DNA from 2 places in the Consotaella aegiceratis genome. Region 2 is predicted to be linked to the other one. Evidence: riboswitches for the same ligand, from Rfam matches in the RefSeq annotation. Region 2 holds a riboswitch; the other holds the start of a gene.

Region 1 (10,500 bases), on a different contig from region 2:
ATTCGTAAGGCTCGATAGGCGGGTAGAGCGGCCTCTCCGCCCCGATCAACGTTTCACCTCCCAGGTGGTGATGCGCTCGCCGGTCTCCGGATCCTTGCCGTCCTTGAGCTGGATGCCCTGGGCGAGAAGCTCGTCGCGGATGCGGTCCGCCTCGGCCCAGTTTTTGGCCTTGATGAGATCGAGGCGACGGGCGATGCGGTCGGTGACCGACTGGTCGACCGTTTGCTCGCGACGAGGATCGATGCCGAGCAAGGCCAGCGCCGACAAGGCGGCATCCGCCCTGCCCTCGTCGAAGGCACGGTGGATCGCCGCGATCGCTTCGGAAAAGCCGAGATCGTCGGAGAGCGCCGCAACGACCGCCTCGTCCACCAGCGAAGGATCCGCCGTGGCGTCGGCCGCGAAGCGCTCCCAGCGGTCGAGTTCGCGCGACGCCTCCTCCAGCTTGGCCAGCGTGAAGTCGATCGGCTCGCGATAATGCGTCTTGAGCAGCGCCAGTCGCAACACTTCACCCGGCCATTTACGGCCGCCGAAGGTCTCGGTCTCCAACAGGTCGTGGATCGTGACGAAGTTGCCTTCCGACTTCGCCATCTTGCGGCCTTCGACCTGAAGATAGCCGTTGTGCATCCAGACCTGCGCCATGCGGCTGGTGCCATGGGCGCAGCGCGACTGGGCGATCTCGTTCTCGTGGTGCGGAAAGATCAGGTCGAGCCCGCCGCCATGGATGTCGATCTCCTTACCGAGATGCGCGCCGCTCATCGCCGAGCACTCGATGTGCCAGCCGGGCCGTCCGAGCCCGTCGATGCCGCCGGGCGACGGCCAGCCGGGCTCGCCCTCCGAGGACGGCTTCCAGAGCACGAAATCCGTGGCGTCCTTTTTGTAGCTCGCCACCTCGACGCGCGCGCCGGCGATCATCTCGTCGAGCGAGCGCCGGGAGAGCTGGCCGTAATCCGGCATGGACGGCGTATGGAAGAGCACATGCCCCTCGGCGACATAGGCATGACCCTTGGCGATGAGCTCGTCGATCATCGCCTTCATCGCCTCGATATGATCGGTCGCGCGGGGCTCGATCGAAGGCGGCAGCGCGCCGAGTGCGGCGATGTCCTTGTGGAACTGCTCGGCCGTCGCCGAGGTCACCCTGGCGATCGCTTCGTTGAGCGGCAGATCCGGATAGTCGCGGGCCGCGCGCGCGTTGATCTTGTCGTCGACGTCGGTGATGTTGCGCGCATACGCCACATGCGCCTCGCCGTAGAGATGGCGCAACAGGCGGTAGAGCACGTCGAAGACGACGACGGGTCGGGCGTTGCCGATATGGGCGTAGTCGTAGACGGTCGGACCGCAGACATACATCTTGACCCGCTTGCGCTCTGCCGGGATCGTCGCGTCCTGCCAGTCGAGCGGCCGCAACTCCTCCTTGGCCCGGGTCATGGTGTTGAAGAGCCGCAGCCCCTTGTATCCGTCGTCCATCGTCCTCTCCTGGCCACCTGCACTTTGACATAGCGCATGGCGGCCGACATCTCAGCGTGTCTTGGTTTCTATGCGCTATCATCAACGGCGCGAAGCACAAACCCCAGAGGGTTGGCGATGCGGCCAGGCGACCCTGCCGCGCGCACCCCGCAACCAGAAAAGTGGAAGACGTACCTCTGCCCCGGCCAACATATGGGGAGACCGCAACGGTGCTATGCGGCTCCGGCCCTGGTCAGGTCGAAAGATCGTGGTCAGATTGAAGCCAGGAGCTGCCTCTATGATGCCGAAATCATAGAGTTACCATGCAACCTCCGCACGTCCGGCGGGCAAATGGCACATGGACTGATATCATGAACAGCATCTCTCCCGAATTCCGATCGAAGAACGAACGCGACCAGGAAGTCGACATCGATCATCACTATCACTCGCTCGGCATCGCGGCCGTGGCCGCCGCCAGCCAGCCGTGCTGCAGGAGCCATGGCGAGACGGCGGTCGAGCACGACCGTGAGTTCGAATCAGGCGACCTCGACTAACAGATTCGTCGCCAGCGTCGCCATCACGGCGGCGATGACGAGATCGAGGATTCTCCAGGATATCGGTTTGGCAAACAGCGGTGCCAGCAGTCTGGCACCGTAGCCGAGCGCGAAGAACCAGGCGAAGGACGCCGTCGCGGCCCCTATCGCGTAGGCGAGACGGTCCTGTGGCGTGGCAAAGCGTGCCGACAGGCTGCCGAGCAGGACCACCGTGTCGAGATAGACGTGGGGGTTCAGAAAGGTCAGCGCCAGGCAGGTGAGCGCCGCCGCCTTGAGCGAGGCGGCGCCGTCGTCATCCCTGGCCTTCAGCGCTTCGCCGGAAAACGCGCGGCGAAGCGCCAATGCCGCATACGCATAGAGAAAGATCGCGCCGCCGACCGCAACGACGGCGATCAGGCGCGGGTGGCTGGAAATCAGGCTGCCCAGTCCGGCGACCCCGGCGGCGATCAGTACCGCATCGGACAGCGAGCAGATCAGGCAGAGCGCCAGCACATGCCGGCGCACCAGCCCCTGGCGCAGGACAAAGGCGTTCTGCGCCCCGATCGCCACGATCAGGCTGAGGCCGAGCAGAAACCCGGCCGTCGCGGCGGCCAGCATTGCGGCGCCTTAAGCCCGTCAGTGCGCCGCGACGAAGGCGGTAAGCAGCCGCCGTGCTGCGTCGAGATCGCGCTTATCGATCATCTCGGCCACGGTGTGGATGTAGCGGGTGCCCACCACGATACCCACCGCACGGGCGCCCGAGGCCGTCTGCTGCACCGCCGCGCCGTCCTGGCCGCCGCGGGCGAGAATGGTGCGCTGATAGGCGATGTCGTTGGCCTTGGCGAGCGCCTCGAACTCGCGGATAAGCTCGATATCGGCGATGAAGGAGCCATCCTTCATGTGCAGGCCGACGCCATTGCCCTGAATGGTGGTGCGATCCTTGTCGGGCACGCCCGGCGTATCGCAGGAGAGCGTCGTGTCGACACCGATGCCGATATCCGGCTGCACGCCGAAGGACGCGGTCTTGGCGCCGCGCAGGCCGACCTCCTCCTGGGCGGTGAAGGCGACGGTCAGCTCGCAATCATGCTCGACCTTCCCCTCGACCAGCGCCCGCACGGCCTCCAGTCCGAGCCAGCAGGCGATGCGGTTGTCGAGCGCCTTGGATACGATCTTGTCGCCCATTTCCTCGAACGGTTCGTGCATCACGACATAGTCGCCCACCTGGACGAAGTCCTTGGTGGCGGCGCCATGGCCGATGTCCACGAAGAACTCGTTCGGCTCCGGCATCTTCTTGCGCTCTTCGGCCGACTGGATGTGGATCGGCTTGCCCTCGGCGTTCATCACGCCCCGGTGGTCGCCGGTCTCGGTGCACACCAGCACGCGGCGCGAGAACAGGTTGCGTGGATCGAAGCCGCCGACGGGATCGACGTTGATGAAGCCCTTGTCGGTGACGTGCGAGACCAGGAAGCCGATCTCGTCCATATGACAGAGCAGCATCACCTTCAGCGGCTTGTCGCCCTTGCCCTTGCGGGTGCAGATGAGCGAGCCGAGCGCATCGACGCGGATCTCGTCGAACAGGCCCTCGGCCTCGCTGGTGATGAGATCACGGATGCGGCGCTCGCGGCCGGGCACGCCGGGGGTCTCGCACAGACGCTTCAGGAGATCGATGTTCACGGGGGCAAATCCTTGGAGTTTGGGCGTCAGAAAAGCGACGGCTGAACCGGCGGCTCGTCGTCCGGCGCGTCGTCGGGCCTGGGCGACGCCTGATTCGAAGCGGGGCGCTCCGTCATAGCGCGATCGAGCGGAGCCTGCACCTCCGGCCCCATATTGGCAATCCGGTTCACCTTGTCGGAGACCGGAATCGCCTCCAGCAGGTCATCGTTGGCCGGACGCAGCAGGCCGGCCACGGCGGGAGCGTCGTTTTCCCAGCAATTCAGCCAGCGGTCGAAATCGCGCGGCGCGACGACCACCGGCATGCGCTCGTGGATCGGCGAAAGCGTCGAATTGGCGGCCGTCGTCAGGATGGTCGCAGTGTCCAGTTCGCCACCGTCCGGCGCCAGCCAGGTTTCGAACAGGCCGGCGAAGGCCATCAGCCCGCCCACCTTCGGCCGGACGAAATACGGCTCGGCCTTCGCCTTGCCCTGCCGCCGCCATTCGTAGAAGCCGGTGGCCGGCACCAGGCAGCGGCGGTGGCGCATGGCGGCGCGGAACGCGCTCTTTTCGTGGGTCGATTCCGAGCGGGCGTTGAAGAGCAGCGGAAACCCCTTGAGATCCTTGACCCAGGAAGGGATCAGCCCCCAGCGCACCAGCCGCGCCTGGCGTTCGGGATTGTCGGCGTCGGGCCGCTCGCGGCGGCCGCCGGCGACGATCAGGATCGGCTGCGTGGGGGCGATGTTGTAGCGCGGCGGATATGGCTCCGCCGCCCGGATCGCCATCAGCTCGGCCAGGATGTCGTGAGATGCCGTCAGCGCAAACCGTCCGCACATGCCGGCCGTTGAGCCTCAGGCGGGGAGCGGTGTCAAGGGCGGGCGGCCGCGCGGAACACGACGGACATCGGCCCGATAGTATGATAGCCAAAAGACCTTGTTGCGATCCACTCAGCGCCGGTGCTCATGACCTCGCCTTATCGCGTCCTCGACCACGCCCGTATTCCCGAATTGCCCAATCCCTATTTCGGGAAGGTCCGGGATTGCTATGACCTGCCCGACAACCGGCGCATCCTGATCGCGACCGACCGGATCTCCGCTTTCGACCGCATCCTCGCCTCGATTCCGTTCAAGGGGCAGGTCCTGACGCAGCTGGCGCGGTACTGGTTCGAGACCACCGCCGACATCTGCGAAAACCACGTGCTCGACTATCCCGATCCCAACGTCGTGGTCGGCAAGAAACTGCGGGTCCTGCCGGTCGAAATCGTCGTGCGCGGATATCTGGCCGGAACCACCGGCACATCGATCCTCACCCGCTACAAGAAGGGCGAGAGGGTCATGTACGGACACGCGTTTCCTGACGGGCTTCGCGACCACGAGAGGCTCGCGGGCCCGATCATCACGCCCACCACCAAGGCCTTCGACGGAGGGCATGACGAGCCGTTGGCCGTCGATGAAATCGTCGAACGGGGCCTGCTGACCGAAGATCAGTGGAACTCCGTCTCCACCGCGGCCATCGCCCTGTTCACGCGAGGACAGGCGATGGCCGCCGACCGAGGGCTGATCCTGGCCGATACGAAGTACGAATTCGGCACCGACGAGGCGGGAGCCGTCATTCTGGCGGACGAGATCCATACGCCGGACAGTTCGCGCTTCTGGCTGGCCGAGGGATACCAGGAGGCGTTCGAACGCGGCAACCGCCCGCCGTCGCTCGACAAGGATATCGTCCGCGCCTGGGTCGATGCCCGCTGCGACCCTTACCGCGACCCGATTCCGGCCATCCCGGACGATCTGATCGAAGCCGCGTCAAAGACGTATATCGACGCGTATCAGACGATCACGGGCCAGGCCTTCGAACCCGATCTCTCGGGTGAGACGCCGCTGGCGCGCATCCGGCAGAACCTGTCGTCCTACTTTTTGCCTTCATAAGACCGCCGGTCTCCGCCGCCGGGAATAGTCGCGCCAGAGCGGTCGGACCGATCCGGCGAATGCCGGGAGCGGATAGCGGCTGAGACGGCTCCTCCCGTTGGCCAGCGGGGCCGGTCGGCGTAGAGTCGCGAAATGATCGCGCGCGCTCCCCTGCTCGGTGTATCCGTTTGCCTGTTCCGGGCTGAAAAGGTGCTGCTGGTGGAGCGCGGCCGACCGCCGGCGCTCGGCCTGTTGAGCCTGCCGGGCGGCAAGGTGCGATTTGGCGAGCGGCTCGAAGAGGCGCTGCGGCGTGAGGTCATGGAGGAAACCGGTCTCGACGTGGCCCGCTTCGCCTTCGTCTGCCTGCACGAGGCGATCAGTCCGGAGGACGGAACCCATGCGGTGATCGCCGTCTATCGCGGCGCGCAAGGCCTGCCCGTCGACGCCGTGCCCGTTGCGGGCGACGATGCCCGCGCCGTCGGATTCCACTCTCTCGCCGGAATCGAGGAGCTCGAGCGCGACGACAAGCTCACGCCGGGCTTGGTCAAGATCGTACGCTCTGCCCACCGCGCTCATTTGGCCGGTCTGTAGGGACGGGGCCGCGGCCGGGTCCGATCGACGGCGGCCAAGGCTTGTTGCGGGAATGGCGCACCCTGCGTCAATTCACGCCAGGCATCGGCGAAGTGGTTGATTTTGTGTTAATGTCACGCCAAACCATGGCCATGATGGCATGTCGTTTCTCCTTTGGCCCGGCGGCGGGGCTGGCCTTGGCCATGGTTCTCGTCGGCCCGGTTTGCAGCCGAGCGGAAGAGGCCGGAGCCACGCCCGATGCCGCTCCGGAGGCGGTTCAGCCGTCGAACGCGCCGTTCATGAAGCCGCTCAGCCGGCTGTCGTCGATCCTCGGATCGGTGCATTTTCTGCGCAAGCTCTGCAGCGACCCCAATGCGTCCGCCTACCGCGACGAGATGGCCGCGCTGATCGATGCGCAGAAGCCCAACGAGGCGGATCGACGCATCCTGGTGTCCAGCTTCAACAGCGGCTACCGCGCCTTCGAATCGACATACCGCACATGCACGCCAGCCGCCCGAATCGCCGTCCAGCGCTATCAAAAAGAGGGGATCGCTCTGTCACGGGAGATTAGCGCAAGGTACGGCAATTAACATTCCCTTAACGATCCCGACCGTTCGAGACTTAAAATTTGCGCGGTCGTGTTAGAGTTTTGACAACCAATGAGCCAGGGGGACCCTTTCATGATCGATTTGCAGGGCGCCGAACTCGATGAAGTCATCGCCGCCGAAAAGAAGCAGGTCGCCCTCGAATACCACAACGAGGCCTGGGCGGACGGGATTTCCGACGGCATCGAGGCCGAGATTCTCGCAGAGACCGCCATCGCTACGGCATTGACCGAGCTTGTTCGCCTGCACGGCGAGGAAGAGGTCCTGCAGTTCGTCAAGGAACTGCAGCAGCGCGTCGAATACGGAGAGTTTCGCCAGAACCGCCCCCTGCAATAGAGCCGGCAGGCGCACACTCCTGGACGCACGAGAGCGAAGGATCGGGAAGATGGCCGCGCATCGCCTGTTCCGCGTGTTGATGCAGACCGCACTTGTCGCGGGCGCCCTGGGCGCCGCGAGCAGCGCTTTTGCGCTCTCGCAGATCGGAACCGACGGCGAGGAACCGGCGAAGGAAGGCATCATCGCGGTGCCCCTGCCGCCGCTCGATCTCGATGAGACCGCGCCCACCGATACCGACGACAATGACGACGTCTCGGAACCGGAGGAAATCGTCCCGGCGACGGGGACGGACCAGCCCGATGTCGACGAGGGCGAGCCCGCCCCGGACCAAGCGACCGCGACCACCGATACGCCGACCGACGTCCTCTACGGGGACGAGGACCTTCCGCGCCCGGTGCGCGACCTGCGGCAGCGCCTGATGGACATCGCCAGGACCGGCGAGGTCGAAAAGCTGCGGCCCTATCTGGAGACCGGTCCCGAGGGCACCGTGCTGAGTTTCGGCACCCAGACCGAGGACCCGATCGCCTTTCTGAAGGAATTGTCCGGCGACGGCGAAGGTGCGGAAATCCTCGCGATCCTGCTCGAGGTCCTGGAGGCCGGACACGTGCACAACGAGCCGGGCACCGACAACGAGATCTATGTCTGGCCCTACTTCACCCAAATGTCGCTCGACACCCTGACGAAGCGGCAGATGGTGGAGCTGTTTGAACTGGTCACGGCCGGCGACTTCGAGGCGATGAAGGGGTTCGGCGCCTATAATTTCTACCGTGTCGGGATTACGCCCGACGGCCGTTGGCAGTTCTTCGTCGCGGGCGACTGAACTCCTCGCTCCGGGCGGCTCTTTCGGCGGCACGGCCGCCACGTCGAGGCCGCCGACGTTGCAAGAACTCTACACCCGCCTCCTCAGCGTCTGTCGATTGCGGCGAAATGTTGACCGCCTTTCCCGGCCCCTGTAGCAACGCGGATGGGAATGGTTCTGCCGCAAGGTGGATAAAAGGGAACGCGGTGAAGCGCTTCGGCGCCGACTCCGGGGCTGCCCCCGCAACTGTAACCGGAAAGTCGTCTTCCATCGAAGCGTGAGACGAGCACGCTTCAGCCACTGAGCCCAATGCTTGGGAAGGCGGAAGAGCGACGTCGATCCGGAAGCCAGGAGACCTGCCAATCCCGGTCACCCAGCTTTGGTACGGGGCGTGCCGAGGCGCGGTTGTCCGTGCGGTGACGTGAGCAACATGTCGCCGTGTGTCCGGATGGCCGGGGCCGGAATCGTCCGCGATTCCATGATCCACCGTTCGCTTCCGAGGAAGACCCGCGGCTCCAGCCGAATGCCGTTCGCGCATTCGCGGCGACCTCGAGGGGAACGAAATGAAGACGAAGATCCTGGTTCTGACGCTGGTGGCGGCTGCCGGTGCGAGTGCGGCCTACGCGCAAGAGGACGAAACCGCGCTCGAAACGGTGGTGATCACCGCCGGCCGCACGCCGGAAGCCGCCGAAAAGGTCGGGCGCGCCTATACGGTCATCACGGCCGAGGAGCTCGAAGAGCACCACATCCAATACGTCTCTGACGCACTGCGCCTGGTGCCGGGCGTCGCCGTCTCGCAGGCCGGTTCGCGCGGCAGCCTCACGCAGGTGCGCATTCGCGGCACCGAGGCCAACCATGTCCTCGTCCTGATCGACGGCATCGAGGCCAGCGAAACCTCGACGGACGGCTACGACTTTTCGAACCTGCAGACGGCAGGGATCGAGCGGATCGAAGTTCTGCGTGGCCCGCAAAGCGCGTTCTGGGGCTCGGACGCCGTCGGCGGCGTGATCAACATCATCACCAAGACCGGCATGCGAAACGGTCATGAAATCACGGCCAAGAGCGAAGTCGGCACCGACGGCACGGTGCTCGGTTCGGTCTCCCTCCTCGGTGGTGGAGAAACATTCGACGCCGGGGTCACGGCCAGCTATCGCCGCTCCGACGGCTACAACATCTCTCCCTATGGCGACGAGGACGACGGCGACCGGAACTTCACGCTGAACGGAAAGTTCAACGCCGACATCACGCCCGATCTGCGCCTCGACGGCTCGCTGCGTTTCGTCGACCGGAAGAGCGACTACGACGCGCAGGACTTCTCATACGACCCGGTCACCTTCGCCGCCGGGTCCTCTTACGGCCTGGTGCTCGACACCGACAATCAGACCGACACGCAAGACGTGCTCGGACAGCTCGGGCTCACCTGGACGTCGCTGGACGGCGCCCTGACGCAGGAAACCCGCGTGTCGGGCAACCACTATACGCGCGACGAACTGGAGGACGGCGACGAGGTCGAGGGCGGCTCCAAGGGCGGGCGGACGAAGGCCAGCTATCAGGCCTCCTACGCGTTCGATACGCCGTCCTTCGCGGACGCGCATCATCAGCTGACGGGGGGCATCGACTGGGAGCGCGAGACCTTTCAGTTGACGGAGCCGCGCAGCGCGGGTGCGTTGGACGACGAGAAGTCGCGCGAGACCTATGGTTTCGTCGGCGAGTATCGCGGCGAGTTCTTCGATCAGCTCTACCTGGACGCTGCCGTCCGGCACGACCTCAACGACGACTTCGCCGACGCCACGACCTTCAGCCTCTCGGGGGCCTGGGAGATCCCCAACGCCGATACGCGCCTGCACAGCTCCGTCGGGACCGGCGTGACCAACCCGACCTTCACCGAGCTCTACGGCTATTATCCGGCCTATTTCGTCGGCAATCCCGATCTCGAGCCGGAGGAGAGTTTCGGCTGGGACGTCGGCATCGGGCACGACTTCGCAGACGGCCTGGTGGTCGCCGATCTCACCTATTTCCACCAGGATCTGGAGAACGAGATCTACAGCAACGGTTCGACCGTCATCAACATGGACGGCACCAGCAAGCGCCAGGGCATCGAGGCCTCGTTGACGATCAACCCCTTCCCCGGCTTCTCCGCCACCGCAACCTATACCTATACCGACGCCGAGGATCCGGACGGTGACGAGGAAGTGCGTCGGGCGCCCCATTCCGGCTCGCTCAACGCGTCCTACCAATTCTACGAGGGCCGCGCGCGCGTCTTCCTCGACGCCGTCTTCAACGGCGAGATGAAGGACTACGACTACCACACGGGCCGCGCCACCTACTCGACCACGACGGCCACCTTGGACAGCTATACGGTGGTCAATCTCGGCGGCAGCTACAAGTTCACCGACGTGCTGGAAGGCTACGCCCGGGTGGAAAACCTGTTCGACGAGGAGTATCAGGAGGTGTACGGCTACGAGGCGCAGGGCCGCACGGCCTTCGTCGGACTGAAGGCGACGTTCTAAGGATGAGAGGCACGGCGGCACGCTGGATCGGGACGGCGCTTGCGGCCCAGCTGGCGGCCGTCGCCCCGAGTCTGGCGCAGGAGGCGACGAGCGAGCCGCCGCGGCGCGTCGTCTCCACCAACCTGTGCACGGATCAGCTCGCCATGCTGG
Region 2 (10,500 bases):
CGCGCACGAAGGACCAGTTGAGGATGGTGACCGGACCGGTGAGCATGCCCTTCATCGGCTTGCCCGTCAGGCTCTGGGCATAGCGCCACCAGGCGACGGTCATCGGCGCCGGCCGTGAGACGTCGCCGAAGATCACCGGCGGACGCACGCAGCGCGATCCGTAGCTCTGCACCCAGGCATGCTTGGTGAAGGCGAAGCCGGAGAGCTGCTCGCCGAAGTACTGGACCATGTCGTTGCGCTCGAACTCGCCATGGACCAGCACGTCGAGCCCGATCTCCTCCTGCCAGGCGACCACCTCGGCGGTCTTCTGCCTGAGGAACGCCTCGTAACCGACCGCATCGAGCTTGCCCTTGCCAAAGTCGGAGCGCGCCTGACGCACCTCTGCCGTCTGCGGAAACGAGCCGATCGTCGTGGTCGGGAAGGTCGGCAGGTCCAGCGCGGCATGCTGGAGAGGCCGGCGCGTGGCGAACGAGCCTTGGCGCCGCATCAGCTCCGGCGTCACGTCGGCCGCTCGCGCGGACACCGCCGCATCATGCACCTTGGCCGAGACGGCGCGTGCCGCGATCGCCCGGCTGGCGGCGGCCAATTCGGCTGCCACGGCATCGCGGCCTTCGGCAAGCGCCGTAGCGAGGAGGCGCAGTTCGCCCATCTTCTGGGCCGCGAAGGCCAGCCAGGACTTCAGGTCCGCATCGAGATCGTCTTCCAGTTCGAGGTCGATCGGCACGTGCAGGAGCGAACAGGAGGGCGCGATCTCGATCGGGCCGGAGCGATCCGCCAGCGCCGGCTCCAGGCGATCGAGGATCCGCGCCAGGTCGGCCCGCCAGATATTGCGGCCATCGATGACGCCAAGCGACAGCGTCTGATCGGCCCTGGCTCCGGACAGCACCAGCTCCAGTTGATCGGGAGCGCGCACGAGATCGACGTGCAGCCCGGCGACGGGCAGCGACAGGGCCGTTTCCAGGTTGTCGCCGAGGCCGCCGAAATAGCTCGTCAGCATGATCTTGAGCTGCGGCACCGCCTCGGCGAAGCGCGCGTAGGCGATCCGCAGGGCCTCCTGAACGGTCGGCTCGGCATCGAGCACCAGACAGGGCTCGTCGAGCTGGACCCACTGGGCGCCGGCTTCGCCGAGGCGCTTCAGCACCTCGACATAGACGGGAAGCAAGCGATCCAGGAGCGACAGGGGATGGTGGCCGGGCGCCGTGCTCTTGGCGAGCGCCAGGAAGGTCACGGGCCCGAGCACGACGGGCCGCGTCTCGACGCCGATCGCCCTGGCCTTCAGATACTCCTTCACCGGCTTGACCGTCGCCAGGCGGAAGCTCTGGTCGGGATCGAGCTCCGGCACGAGATAGTGGTAGTTGGTGTCGAACCACTTGGTCATTTCCATCGCCGGCACCGAAGCGGTGCCGCGCGCCATGGCGAAGAGGATGTCGAGCGGCACGAAATCTCCGGACCACCCATAGCGGGCGGGCACCGCGCCGACCATGCAGGCGGTGTCGAGCACGTGATCGTAGAAGGAAAAATCGTTGGAGGGGATCGCGTCGATCCCGGCCTGCCGTTGCGACTTCCAGTTGGCTTCGCGCAGCCCATCGGCGGTCTCGTGGAGACTGTCGACAGAAATCTTGCCCGACCAGTATCGTTCGACGGCGAATTTCAGCTCGCGTCGCGGGCCGATCCGCGGCGTACCGAGCGTGGCTGTGGTGACTTGACGATTGGACATCGGCTTCAAACCCCTGATGATGGGGGGCAAAGGCCGAGCGGATACGCCTCGACGGCGGCGGGGCCGGAGACGGCCCACCGCTTTTCGAGCGTTCCACCGGGACACCCCGCCCGAGGACGTTCTAGGCGCGTGGCAGGTCTCCTGGCTCACGGGTCGTCGCCTTTCGTCACGCCTTCCCGAAGCTGAACGCCTCAGTGGCCTGTCGGACGAAAGGCTCGCCGCTCACAGTTGCGGGGGCAGCGCCGGTGTTTCACCGGCTTCCCTCTTCGCTCCGATCCCGGGGGGATCGGAGAACCACGACAGCATCCTCCATGAACCCTCGCGCGGAGCGCGTCAAGCAGGATATAACGATATCTTTATGTGAATTGCGAGACCTGGGGCCGTGCGGCAGTGTGCGCGATCGGATAATTTCGCGCTGCGGTCGATTGACAGAATCGGCGCGGATTGATCAACATATAGATGTCATGGTCTCCCAGAACCACAAGAACTGGGAGCTAAGAGGGAATTCGGTGCGCCGTCCGATTCGGGCGTCAAGGCCGAAGCTGCCCCCGCAACTGTGAGCGGCGAGCCCTGCGTCCCATCGGTGTCACTGGAGCATGAGGCTCCGGGAAGGCCGGACGCGAGGCCGTGACCCGCGAGCCAGGAGACCTGCCGTGACGTGACCGAACCTTTTCCCTGGGCGGGGTGTCCCGGTGGATCGTGCTTGCGACGTGCGGCCGTGTCTGTCGCCTTCGCTGCCTTGGCATGACTCCGCTCGGCCTTTGCCTCCAAGCACCTGTGGAGCAGCCGATGTCTCTTTCTCCCTCTCCCGCGTCGAACGGCGGCCATCCTGCGGTGTCCGCACGGCCGCCGCGGGACCCGGCCGAACACGTCGCCGACGGCCTCAAGGTGATCCGTCGCAACGGCACCGTCTCGCCCTTCGACGCCTCGAAGATCGCGGTCGCCATGACCAAGGCGTTTCTGGCGGTCGAAGGCCGGACTGCGGCGGCCTCCTCCCGAGTGCACGAAACCGTCGAAGAGCTGACCGCCGAGGTGGTCGGCGCATTGACCCGGCGCAGCGACGGCGAGCGCCTGCTCCATATCGAAGACATCCAGGATCAGGTCGAGCTCGCCTTGATGCGCGCCGAGCACCAGAAGGTGGCGCGCGCCTATGTGCTCTACCGCGAAGAGCATGCCCGCGCCCGCCAGGCCGAGGCGGTCCAGGAGACCGCGCCCGCCATCCAGGTGACCCAGCGCGACGGCACGCGCCGTCCGCTCGACGATGGCCGGCTGGAACAGGTGGTCGCGGAAGCCGTCTGCGATCTCGACGGGCTCGATGCGGCCGCGATCCTCGCCGAAGCCCGACGCAACCTGTATGACGGCGTGCGCGAGACCGAGCTGTCCGATGCGCTGATCCTAGCCGCGCGCACCCTGATCGAGACCGAGCCCGACTATGCCTTCGCCAGCGCCCGGCTGCTCCTCGACAAACTGCGCGGCGAGGCCCTGACGCATGTCTTCGGCGCCCCGCGACGGGCAACCCAGGCCGAGATGGCGCACGTCTATGGCGAATACTTTCCGGCCTACCTGAAGACCGGCATCGACGCCGATCTGATCGATCCGGAGCTCGCCCGCTTCGACGTCGCCCGGCTTGCCGCCGCGCTGAAGCCCGAGCGCGACCACGCCTTCCAGCTTCTCGGCCTGCAGACGCTCTACGATCGCTATTTCCTGCAGGACGGCGGCATCCGTTTCGAACTGCCGCAGTCCTTCTTCATGCGCGTCGCCATGGGTCTCGCCTTGCGCGAGGTCGACCGCGAGGCGCGCGCCATCGAGTTCTACGAGTTGCTCTCGTCCTTCGACTTCATGGCCTCCACGCCGACTCTGTTCAACTCGGGGACGCGCCACGCGCAGCTCTCGTCCTGCTTCCTCACCACCGTTTCCGACGATCTCGGCGGCATCTTCAAGGCGGTGAAGGACAACGCGCTTCTGGCCAAATATTCCGGCGGTCTCGGCAACGACTGGACCCCGGTGCGCGGGCTGGGCGCCCATATCAAGGGCACCAACGGCAAGAGCCAGGGCGTCGTGCCGTTCCTGAAGGTCGCCAACGACACGGCGATCGCCGTCAACCAGGGGGGCAAGCGCAAGGGCGCCGTCTGCGCCTATCTGGAGACCTGGCACATCGATATCGAGGAGTTCCTGGACCTCAGGAAGAACACCGGCGACGACCGTCGCCGCACCCACGACATGAACACCGCCAACTGGGTGCCGGACCTCTTCATGGAGCGCGTCGAGGTGGGCGGCGCATGGACGCTGTTCTCGCCGGACGAGACGCCGGACCTGCACGACCTGACCGGCAGCGCCTTCCGCGCTGTCTACGAGGCCTATGAAGCGAAGGCCGACGCCGGCGAGATCAAGGTGTTCAAGCGCATGAACGCCGTCGATCTGTGGCGGCGCATGCTGACCATGCTGTTCGAGACCGGCCATCCCTGGATCACCTTCAAGGATCCCTGCAACCTGCGCTCGCCGCAAGGCCATGTCGGCGTCGTGCATTCCTCGAACCTGTGCACCGAGATCACTCTCAACACCGGTCCCGACGAGGTCGCGGTCTGCAATCTCGGCTCGGTCAACCTGGCTGCCCACGTGACGGCCAAGGGGCTCGACCGGGAGAAGCTCGCGGCAACGGTGAAGACCGCGATGCGAATGCTCGACAATGTGGTCGACATCAATTTCTACACGATCCCCGAGGCGCGCCGCTCCAATCTCAAGCATCGTCCGGTCGGACTGGGCCTGATGGGCTTCCAGGACGCGCTCCAGACGCTGCGCCTGCCCTACGCTTCGGACGAAGCCGTCGCCTTCGCCGACGAGAGCATGGAGGCACTGAGCTACGAGGCGATTTCCGCCTCCTGCGATCTGGCCGCCGAACGTGGCCGCTACCCCTCGTTCGAGGGGTCGCTGTGGTCCCAGGGCATCCTGCCGGTCGATTCGATCGAGCGTCTCCAGGCCGCCCGGCCGTCCCTGGAGATGGACCGGACCACCCGGCTCGGCTGGGAGAGCCTGCGCGACCGTGTGAAAACCGTCGGCATGCGCAACTCCAACTGCATGGCGATCGCGCCGACGGCCACGATCTCCAACATCTGCGGCGTGTCGCAATCGATCGAGCCGGCCTACCAGAACCTCTTCGTCAAATCGAACATGTCGGGCGACTTCACCGTGGTGAACGCCGCCTTGGTGCGCGACCTGAAGGAGCGCGGCCTGTGGGACGCGGTGATGGTCTCCGATCTAAAGTACTATGACGGCTCGCTCGGCCCGATCTCGCGCATTCCCGACGATCTGAAACAGCTCTACGCCACGGCGTTCGAGATCGATCCGGCCTGGCTGATCCGGGCGGCGAGCCGCCGCCAGAAATGGCTCGATCAGGCGCAGTCGCTCAACCTCTATCTGGCGAGCCCGAGCGGCAAGGCGCTCGACGCGCTCTACCGCTTCGCCTGGAAGCAGGGCCTGAAGACCACCTACTATCTGCGCACGCGCTCGGCGACGCATGTGGAGAAGTCCACGCTGAAGGGCACCGACGGCAAGCTCAACGCCGTGGCGCTGCACGCCGCGCAGGCCGTCCATGCCGCGCCCGCGCCGATCGATGCGCAGGACAGCGCCTGGGGCAAGGCCTGCGCCATCGACGACCCGGACTGCGAGGCCTGCCAGTAGCCCGACTGCGTTTCCGTCCTACGGCCTCACCTCTACCAAGACGCGGCGGCCGACAACGAATGCCACGACGCGCGACCACTCTCTCGCTTTCGTCATTCTCGGTCGACATCGCGTGACTGGATCCTCGGCACGGTGGCCGAGGATGACGTGATGGAGGTGTCTGCGCCCTTCAATCCGTCCGTGCGATCCCGCCGCCCATGGGACGCGGCAGGGTCGGCCCCCGATCCGACAGCCCATTCGGAGAATACGATGCTCGACTTCAACGACACTCCCGCCGCCCGCAAACCGGCGACCGACGCGGCCGCGGCCGACGCCACCGGCCTTGGCGAAATCGAGCGCGGCGCCGCCCGCGTCTCGGTCGACGACAAGCGCATGATCAACGCGCGCGCCGACGTGAACCAGCTTCTGCCGCTCAAATACGACTGGGCCTGGGAAAAATACCTGTCCGGCTGCAACAACCACTGGATGCCGACCGAGGTCTCCATGCAGGCCGACATCGCGCTGTGGCGCTCGGCCGACGGCTTGACCGAGGACGAGCGGCGCATGGTCAAGCGCAATCTCGGCTTCTTCGCGGCCTCCGAAAGCCTGGTCGCCAACAACATCGTTCTGGCGATCTACCGCCACCTCACCAATCCTGAGTGCCGGCAATACCTGCTGCGTCAGGCCTTCGAGGAGGCGGTCCACACCCACACTTTCCAGTACATCGTGGAAAGCCTCGGACTCGACGAAGGCGAGCTCTTCAACATGTACCGCGAGGTGCCGTCGATCACCGACAAGGCGGCCTGGGCGCTGGAGCGCACCCAGAGCCTCGACGATCCGAGCTTCGCCACCGGCACGCCGGAGACCGACCAGGCGTTCCTGAAGGATCTCGTCGCCTTCTATGTCGTCTTCGAGGGCATGTGGTTCTACACCGGCTTCGCGCAGATCCTGTCACTCGGCCGGCGCGGCAAGATGGTCGGTATCGCCGAGCAGTACCAGTACATCCTGCGCGACGAGTCGATCCATCTGAACTTCGGCATCGACGTGATCAACCAGATCCGCCACGAGAACCCGCATCTGTGGACGCCTGAATTCCAGGACGAGGTGCGGGCGATGCTGCGCGAGGCGGCGGAGCTGGAGACGGCCTATGGCCGCGACACCATGCCCACCGGCTTTCTCGGTCTCAACGCGGCGCTCTGCGAGGAGTATATGCGCTTCATCGCCAACCGGCGCTGTGCGCAACTCGGTCTGGAGCCCGTCTTCGGCCCGGCCGAGAACCCGTTCCCCTGGATGTCCGAAGCGATGGACCTGAAGAAGGAAAAGAACTTCTTCGAGACCCGCGTCATCGAGTACCAGAACGGCGGGGCGCTGAACTGGGATTGAGAGCCGCGCAAGGCGCCGGCGGGCGGGGCCGACGCGCTATCCGAGGTCTTTCAGGCCTCTCAAGAAGTCGGTCGCCGCTGCGAACCGCCGCTTCAGGCGCGCCGTGCGCTCGGCGCGCTCCGGGCGCGGGGCAAACACCGTTCCGCCGCCCACCGCGACGCTCGGTCGTCCGAGTGCGACGAGCGCCAATTGCAGAGCGCCGATGCTGGCGGCCGTGATGGGCTCGGCCGGCACCGAAATCGGCCGGCCGATGACGTCGGCCAGAAGCCGCGGCCAGATCTGGCTCAGCGCGCCGCCTCCCGCCAGGCTGAGATCGCCCGGCTCGGCGACCATCGCCTGAAGGTTGCCGGCGATGGCGAGCGCGACGCCCTCCAGAACCGCGCGATAGAGATCGCCCGGTCGGTCTTCCGCCGAAAGACCGATGAAGCCGGCGCGCAAATCAAGATCGACGAAGGGCGAGCGCTCGCCCTGGAGATAGGGCAGGAACTGGACGTGCGTGGGCGACGTGTCGGCGGCGATCGCCAGGGCGTCGGCCGCCTCGATTTCCAGCCCGAGGATATCGCGGGCCCATTGCGCTGCCGCCCCCGCCGAGAGAACCGGCGCGATCTCGATCAGGCCGTCATGGGCGGGATGGGGCAGCCGGTAATAGGGCCTGGGCGACCCGTCATAGGCCGACGCCACCCGCGCCACCCAGCCGCTCGTTCCGAGATAGAGGCTGACGTCGTTTTCCTTCGCCGCGCCGCTGCCCAAGGTCGTGGCGCCGCCATCGCCGCAACCGTTGATCACCGGCAGTCCGGCCTGAAGACCGAGCGCGGCAGCCGCTGCCGGAAGAAGCGGGCCGACGACGGCGTCCGCCGGCAGGATCGCCGGCAACAGCTCGGGATCGAAGCCGAAGGCGTCGATCAGCATCGGCGACCAGATCCGCGTGGCCATGTCCATCAGGCCGGTGGTGGCAGCGCAGACCGGATCGGTGGCGAAGGCCCCGGTCAGGCGGAAGGCGAGATAGTCCTTCGAGCCCGGCAGGATATGGCGCACCCGAGCAAACGCCTCCGGCCGTTCCTCGCGCAGCCAGTCGAGCTTGAAGGCGGTCATCAGCGGCTCGGGCGCGTTGCCGCAGATCTCGGCCGCGCCAAGGGCCGTCAGTGCCGCGGCGCGTCGCTCCAGCGAGTCCTGGCCGCAGGCGTTGGAATAGACGAGAACCTCGCCGATCGGCGCACCGCGCCCGTCGAGAGCGATCAGGTTCTCCATCGTCCCGGTGAGCGCGATCGCCGTGACCCCGCGGCAATCCAATTGCGCGACCGCCATGGTCGCGGCCTGCCACCAGTCGTCGGCCGAAAAGGTGACCGCACCCGACACTCCGCCGTAGAGCCCCGGAGCCTGCGCTGCGATAACGCCATCCTCGGAAAAGACGGTCGCCTTGAGCGCCGATGTTCCGCAATCGAGAACCAGGATCATTTCAGCCAGCCCGGACGAGGCGGCGCATCAGCACCGCGATGATGATCAGAACGCCGGTCAGGATTCGTTGCACGAAAGGCTCCACGCCGACAATGGTCATGCCATTGACGAGCACGCCGGTGATCGCCACGCCGAGCAGCGTGCCGCCGACGCTCGGACTGCCGGTCGAGGATGCCGTGGTGCCGATGAAGACCGCCGCATAGCCCGGCAGCAGCAGCGGCTCGCCCATGGTGTGCTGGACGCTGCCCAGGCGAGCGGCGAGCAGCAGACCGGCGAGCGCCGACAGACCGCCGGCGGCGGCGAAGGTGACGATGATGTCGCGCGTTACCGGCAGGCCGGCCAGCCTAGCCGCGCGCACATTGCCGCCGATGGCGCGGATGCGGCGGCCGAATTCGCTCTGGGACAGCACGAAGGCCGTGACGCCGAGGACCGCGACGATCCACAGCGCCAAGACCGGAATGCCGAGGATCGAGCCGCGGGCCAGCGCCTTAAAGCCGGCCGGCACCGACTGGAACAGGCTCTGCCCGCCGGACAGGCCGAAGGCGAGGCCAGACAGCACCGTCCCCAAGGCGAGCGTCGCGATGAAGGAGGGCACGCCGAAGCGAGCCACCAGAACGCCGTTGCCGACACCTGCCGCGACGCCGACGAGCAAGGCCGCAGCGACGGCAATGGCCACCGGCTGGCCGGCACCGAAGAGGATGAAGCAGATGACGGCCGCCAGCGACGCGGAATAGCCGACCGACAGGTCGAACTCGTTGATCGTCATGACCAGGGTCGCGGCGGTGGCGACGATGGCGAGCGTCGCCATCTGCTGGACCAGGTTGGCGACGTTGGCGGTCGAGGCGAAGGCCGTCGGCGCGGCGAGCGAAAACCCGGCACAGAGGAGGATGAAGGCCGCCAGCGTTCCGAACCGGCCGATGCTGCTGCTCATTGCCCCGTTCCCCCGGCTTGCGCGGCCGCGGCCAGCGCCTCCGGTATCGCTTCGTTTCGTGAAAGATCGGCCACGGCCTCGCCGCGGAAGAAGACGAGCACGCGGTCGCCCAGCTCGATCGCCTCGTCGCGGTCGGATGTCGACACCAGGACCGCGTTGCCGTCCGCCGCGATGGCCCGGACGATCGATCGGATCGTCGCCTTGGCGACGATGTCGACGCCCTCGGTCGGCTCGTCGAGCAGCATCAGCTTGGAATGGCGGGTCGCCCAGCGCGAAAACAGGAGCTTCTGCTGGTTGCCTCCCGATAGCGTGCGCGCGGGATCCTCGCCTCGGCCATAGACCAGCGAGACATGTCCGGCGGCAACCGAAAAATCCTCACGCTCCGCCGTGCGGCTCGGCAGAGGCAGGCGCTTCGTGCGGCGATATCGGGACAGCAGCGGCAACGTCTTGTTGCTGACGAGGTCCATGTCGGCGAACAGGCCGTTGCGATGCCGATCGGCGGGCACGTAGGAGACGCCGGCGCGCACCGCCTCGCGTGGGCTGCGCGGCGCGTAGGACGCTCCCGTCAACCGCATCCGGCCGGAACGCCGGGACTCGGCACCCCAAAGCGCGTTGAGCAGGCTGGAGCGGCCTGAGCCCGACAGCCCGTAGAGCGCGACGACCTCGCCGGGATGCACCTTGAAGGAGGTGGCGCCGGTCAGCTCACCGGCCCGCAGGTTCTCGACTTCGAGCACCGGTGGCGCATCCGACCGCACGGCGCTTACATGCTCGCTGGCCAGCCGTTCGCCGCCCATGGCCCGCACCAGAGCATCGACGGAGAGATCGCCCGCGTCGAAGCGGGCGCTCACCCGGCCGTCGCGCAACACGACGGCGCGGTCACAGAAATCCGCCATCTCATCCAGCCGATGGGTGACGAGGATGATCGAAGTGCCCGTTTCGCGCGTCCGGTCCAGCATGGCGTAGAACTGCGCGGCGTCCTCGGCCGGCAGTGCCGCGGTCGGCTCGTCGAGGATGAGCAGCCGGCCCTTGTCGGCGAGTGCCCGCAGCAACCGGACGAACTGCCGCTCGGCCGTCGACAGGTGCATCACCGGGACGTCGAGCGGCAGGTCGGGCGCGATCGTCGCCGCGACCGCTGCGATGCTGCTGCGCATGGCGGCCCGGTCGATCCGCCCGAAACGCCGGGGATAGGAGCGGCCCAGCCAGCAATTGTCGATGGTGTCGAAGGCGGGAACCAGCGGCGCGTCCTGATGGATCACGCGAATCCCGGCGGCATAGGCGTCCTGGGCCGAGGCCAAGGGGCCGTCATGTCCCTCCATGCGGATGCTGCCGGCATCCGCATGTTGGGCGCCAGCGACGA

The links. A riboswitch is a leader RNA that binds a small molecule or an ion and turns the genes downstream of it on or off. The one in region 2 is predicted to bind cobalamin.
Region 1: it holds a riboswitch for cobalamin, as region 2 does, so the genes downstream of both, SMD10_RS17380 (TonB-dependent receptor plug domain-containing protein) here and SMD10_RS00420 (ribonucleoside-diphosphate reductase subunit alpha) in region 2, are expected to answer to the same signal.

What each region holds. Positions count from the first base shown of each region.
Region 1 covers NZ_JAZHFT010000028.1:25,304-35,803, reverse strand. Annotated here, with positions in the region: gene pip (prolyl aminopeptidase) at 1-49, opposite strand, end outside; gene cysS (cysteine--tRNA ligase) at 46-1,464, opposite strand; gene SMD10_RS17425 (hypothetical protein) at 1,815-1,997, shown strand; gene SMD10_RS17420 (LysE/ArgO family amino acid transporter) at 1,980-2,594, opposite strand; gene SMD10_RS17415 (M42 family metallopeptidase) at 2,613-3,650, opposite strand; gene SMD10_RS17410 (SOS response-associated peptidase) at 3,677-4,462, opposite strand; gene SMD10_RS17405 (phosphoribosylaminoimidazolesuccinocarboxamide synthase) at 4,589-5,551, shown strand; gene SMD10_RS17400 (NUDIX hydrolase) at 5,684-6,121, shown strand; gene SMD10_RS17395 (TIGR02301 family protein) at 6,163-6,690, shown strand; gene SMD10_RS17390 (hypothetical protein) at 6,781-7,041, shown strand; gene SMD10_RS17385 (hypothetical protein) at 7,091-7,861, shown strand; cobalamin riboswitch at 7,996-8,218, shown strand; gene SMD10_RS17380 (TonB-dependent receptor plug domain-containing protein) at 8,404-10,350, shown strand; gene SMD10_RS17375 (ABC transporter substrate-binding protein) at 10,353-10,500, shown strand, end outside.
Region 2 covers NZ_JAZHFT010000001.1:90,225-100,724, forward strand. Annotated here, with positions in the region: gene metE (5-methyltetrahydropteroyltriglutamate--homocysteine S-methyltransferase) at 1-1,717, opposite strand, end outside; cobalamin riboswitch at 1,832-2,031, opposite strand; cobalamin riboswitch at 2,166-2,387, shown strand; gene SMD10_RS00420 (ribonucleoside-diphosphate reductase subunit alpha) at 2,507-5,395, shown strand; gene SMD10_RS00425 (ribonucleotide-diphosphate reductase subunit beta) at 5,645-6,757, shown strand; gene SMD10_RS00430 (FGGY family carbohydrate kinase) at 6,794-8,212, opposite strand; gene SMD10_RS00435 (ABC transporter permease) at 8,214-9,143, opposite strand; gene SMD10_RS00440 (sugar ABC transporter ATP-binding protein) at 9,140-10,500, opposite strand, start outside.